DNA from 2 places in the Enterobacter sp. KBR-315C3_2022 genome. Region 1 is predicted to be linked to the other one. Evidence: predicted binding sites of a transcription regulator. Region 1 holds the regulator's gene; the other holds the start of a gene.

Region 1 (2,401 bases):
GCCAGCGCGAGCCACAGCCCGTGGTTGCCCAGATACGGAACGGTGAGCAAGGTCAGGCCAAACCCGACGGCCGCCACCGCCATGCTGTTGCGCATTTCAGCCCCGCGCGTTGCCCCGATGAACATGCCGTCCAGCAGATAACACCACACCCCCACTACCGGCAGCACCGCCTGCCAGATCAGGTAATGACCGGCAAGCTCGCGCAGCGCGGGCAGCGAGGTAAGTAAGGCAACGATTGACTGGCCGAAACCGGCGTAAATCACGGCGAACGCGAGTGCGACAAGGCCTGCCTGACGACAGGCGGCGCGCCAGACGTCGCGTAGCTGGCCGCTTTTTCCTGCGCCATAGGCCTGACCGGAGTGCGCCTCAACGGCGTAGGCAAAGCCGTCCAGCGCATAGGCGGTAAAGGTCAGCAGCGTCATCAGAACCGCATTGACCGCGACAATCTCAGGCCCAAGCCGCGCGCCGTAAACGGTCAGCGCGCCAAAGCACAGCTGTAGCAGAAGCGAGCGCAGCATGATGTCGCGGTTTAGGGCCAGCAGCCTGCGAATATTGCCGCGCCAGGCCTTTTTCAGCAGCGCAACCGGGATCCCGCGCATCGCCAGCACGCGCCAGACCATCCCTAATCCGATGAGAAGCGTGCCATACTCCGCCACCACCGTTGCCAGCGCCGCCCCCTGCACGTTCATGTGCAGGCCGATGACCAGCCACAGGTCGAGGACGATATTAAGCAGGTTGCCCACCACCAGCAGGATCACCGGAGCGCGGGCGTACTGAACGCCCAGCAGCCACCCAAGCAGAACCAGATTGGCCAGCGACGCGGGCGCGCTGAGCCAGCGGATCGCCAGAAAACGCCTGGCCTGCTCCAGCACCGCCTCGCTGCCGCCCACGATATGCAGCGCCAAATCGATGAGCGGTGTACGCAAGAGGACGATCGCTATTCCCGCGCCCAGCGCCAGGATTAACGGCTGCACCAGCGCGCGCGCCAGCCGCAGCGGGTCTTTCGCGCCATACGCCTGCGCCGTCAGCCCGGTGGTGCTCATGCGCAAAAAGAGCAGCAGCATAAAGAGGAAGCTGGTCGCCGTTGCGCCAATCGCGACGCCGCCCAGATACACGGGCGAGTCAAGATGGCCAATCACCGCCGTATCAACAAGCCCCAGGAGAGGAACGGTGATATTGGAGAAGATCATCGGCAGCGCAAGACGCCACAATGCTTTATCGGAAGCCGTCAGCAGAGACATGGGAAAATACCGGGGACGATAATACGAAACGGGCCGCGGAGAAACCGCAGCCCGTCAGGAAGAGATTACAGCCATTCGCCGTTGCGGATAACGCCAACCGCCAGGCCTTCGATCGAGAAGCTCTGCTCGCGCAGGTCTACCACAATCGGCGTGAATTCGTTGTTTTCCGGCAGAAGCTGCACGGTGTTGCCCTGTTTTTTCAGGCGCTTAACGGTCACTTCGTCATCAATACGCGCCACAACAACCTGCCCGTTGCGCACGTCCTGCGTCTTGTGAACGGCCAGCAGATCGCCGTCAAGAATGCCGATGTCTTTCATCGACATCCCGCTAACGCGCAGCAGGAAATCAGCGCTTGGCTTAAACATACCCGGGTCGACCTGATAATGGCCTTCAATATGCTGCTGCGCCAGAAGCGGCTCACCTGCCGCAACGCGGCCAACCAGCGGAATACCCGTCTCTTCTTCGACGAGCAGACGAATACCGCGAGACGCGCCGGAGACGATCTCAATCACGCCTTTACGTGCCAGCGCTTTCAGGTGTTCCTCGGCAGCGTTTGGAGAACGGAAGCCCAGACGCTGCGCGATTTCCGCACGCGTGGGTGGCATACCCGTCTGGCCGATATGATCCCGGATGAGATCAAACACCTCTTGCTGCCTGGTCGTTAACGCTTTCATTCCGCCCCCTGGGTGTATATACAGTTATGCTGTGAGTATATACAGTCAAAGGCGAATTTGGAACCAAAAACTGCACAAAAAACCAGGGACTTAATTATTCCTCGAGGCTCATCGGAAATGCGACCAAAGCAGCGTGACCCAGGTTATCGCCGCAACGATAATCGCCAGCAGTACGGCAGCGGATCCCATGTCTTTTGCGCGTCCGGAAAGCTCGTGGAAATCGGAACCGATGCGGTCAACCACCGCCTCAATAGCGCTATTGAGAATTTCCACTATCATCACCAAAAGCACCGAACCGATGAGAAGTACGCGGGTTATCGCATCAACGTCAAGGAAACAGGCGACAATAACCGCGACGATAGCGGCAATGCCCTCCTGGCGGAAAGCAGCTTCATTGATCCACGCGGCACGGAAACCTTTCCATGAATAGCCCGCGGCTTTGATGATTCGGGTGAACCCAGTGGTATTATTGGCCATTAAAAGAAC
Region 2 (2,401 bases), on a different contig from region 1:
CGTGAACTTATCAGGCCGCATGTGCGGCCTGTTTCATTACTTAATCCACGCTTTTGCTTTTGCAGGAGAATCCGTCATTACGCCGTCGGCGTTGAGCGCTACGGCTTTCTGGTAATCCTCCGCTGAGTTCACGCCAATAAAGATAATGTGCGCGTTACCCTGAGAGCGGAAACAGTCCATCGCCTCTTTATCCCAGGTCAGCGTTGCAGGTGAAACGCCTTCACCGAGGGTAAATTTCTCGACCACCTCAACCTTTCTGTTCAGCTCCAGCCCGTACCAGTAGGCTTGCATCGTCTTTTCAGGCGCCAGACACTGATGGCTGAGTGAAATATTTGCCAGGCGGGTTCGCGTTTCGCTGCGGGTCACAAACCGTGGGACCTCTGGCGCAAGCGCATTCAGATAGCGATCCTCCGTGGAATAGACGCGAACGCGATTGAGGCTTTTCGTCTCGTTAAGCACGGATAGAAGCGCTTTACCCATTGTTGCAGGATCGGCATCCGGCGATTTTATATCTATATAAAACGGCGTGTTGGGCCAGGTTTTGAGTACGGTTTCCAGCGTGGGAATCGTAGCGCCTTTGCCACGCCACGGGTGGGCGTCGTCTCCCCACTTCCATCCGGCATCCACGGTTGAAAGCTTTGCCTGACTGTATTGCGAGATTTTACCCGTCAGATTCGTCAACGCGCTGAGATCGGAAGGGCGGTAAAGAACCGGTACGCCGTCTTTGGTGAGCTGCACGGTGATCCAGATTGCCTGGGCTTTGTTTTCCAACGCCAGCTGGATGGCGGGTAGGGTATTTTCTGGCGCATCACCCGTTCCGCCGCGGTGGGCGATGAGCTGAGGCGCGGCGCAGGCGGACCCTGCCATGACCATAAGTGAGAGTGCAATTATCTTTTTCATGAATAAATCCATTTAACTAATTGATTATTAATATTAATGATTCAATTTATAACGTTTTTTTGTACCACGTCTTTATGTCAAAAGAGAGACGTAAATCCGCTACCGCATTTTTTATGCTCTGATATACTGTATATAAATACATGTGTGGTAAGAGACATGCGCAAAATTATCCATGTTGATATGGACTGTTTTTTTGCCGCCGTGGAGATGCGTGACAACCCGGCGCTGCGGGACATCCCCATCGCCATTGGCGGCAGTCGCGTTCAGCGCGGCGTTATCAGCACGGCCAACTATCCCGCGCGTAAATTTGGCGTGCGCAGCGCCATGCCTACCGCAATGGCATTAAAGCTTTGCCCTCATCTCACGCTGCTTCCCGGCCGCTTTGAAGCCTACAAAGAAGCGTCGCTGCACATCCGTGAGATCTTCTCTCGCTATACCTCGCTGATCGAACCCCTGTCGCTGGATGAAGCCTATCTGGATGTGACCGACAGCCTGCACTGCCACGGATCGGCGACGCTAATGGCGCAGGAGATCCGCCAGACGATTTTTAAAGAGCTCAACCTGACCGCATCGGCAGGCGTCGCGCCGGTAAAATTTCTCGCCAAAATCGCCTCGGACCTGAACAAGCCTGACGGTCAATACGTCATCACGCCGGAAGATGTGCCCGCCTTTTTAAAAACGCTGCCGCTCGGAAAAATCCCGGGCGTGGGAAAAGTTTCCGCCGCTAAGCTGGAAAGCATGGGATTACGGACCTGCGAAGACGTGCAGCGCAGCGATCTGGCGCTGCTGCTCAAGCGTTTTGGCAAGTTTGGCCGCGTGCTGTGGGAGCGCAGTCAGGGGATTGACGATCGCGATGTAAACAACGAACGGCTGCGCAAATCCGTCGGGGTTGAGCGAACCTTGATTGAAGATATTCATGACTGGTCCGCGTGCGAAACCATTATCACGGAACAGCTCTATCCCGAACTGGAACGGCGTCTAAGCAAGGTTAAGCCGGACCTGCTCATTGCGCGTCAGGGTATCAAGTTGAAGTTCAATGATTTCCAGCAGACGACGCAGGAGCACGTCTGGCCGCGCCTGAATAAAGACGATCTTATCGCGACGGCAAAAATGGCGTGGGAGGAACGGCGGGCAGGGCGAGGCGTTCGGCTGGTGGGGCTCCACGTCACGCTGCTTGATCCGCAGCTGGAGCGACAGCTGGTGCTGGGGCTGTAAAAAAGCCCGGTGGCGCTTCGCTTACCGGGCTTACGTTTTTCATCCTCTCCCCTTGGAAGAGGGCTGGGGTGAGGGGATTACTTCGCAGGAATCGCCTTCAGCAGTTCAGTCAGCAGCGTCCAGTAGTGGCCTACGCTTTCGATATGAACCTGCTCATCCGGCGAGTGCGGCCCGGTGATGGTTGGCCCAATGGAGACCATGTCCATGTCCGGGTACGGTTTTTTGAACAGACCGCACTCCAGGCCCGCGTGGATCACCTGAATGTTCGGCGTGCTGTTGAACAGAC

Evidence for each region. Region 1 encodes LexA, which represses DNA repair genes until DNA is damaged. Its sites were predicted from a motif close to TNCTGTATGTACATACAGNA; they were not measured.
Region 2: a site for LexA is predicted at 1,025-1,044, ahead of dinB (DNA polymerase IV). Genes of this name have one in related genera too.

Annotation. Positions count from the first base shown of each region.
Region 1 covers NZ_JBGKEB010000011.1:100,103-102,503, forward strand. Annotated here, with positions in the region: gene dinF (MATE family efflux transporter DinF) at 1-1,241, opposite strand, end outside; gene lexA (transcriptional repressor LexA) at 1,307-1,915, opposite strand; gene AB8804_RS13575 (diacylglycerol kinase) at 2,024-2,392, opposite strand.
Region 2 covers NZ_JBGKEB010000004.1:21,992-24,392, forward strand. Annotated here, with positions in the region: gene AB8804_RS06020 (glycerophosphodiester phosphodiesterase family protein) at 37-900, opposite strand; gene dinB (DNA polymerase IV) at 1,057-2,115, shown strand; gene pepD (cytosol nonspecific dipeptidase) at 2,193-2,401, opposite strand, start outside.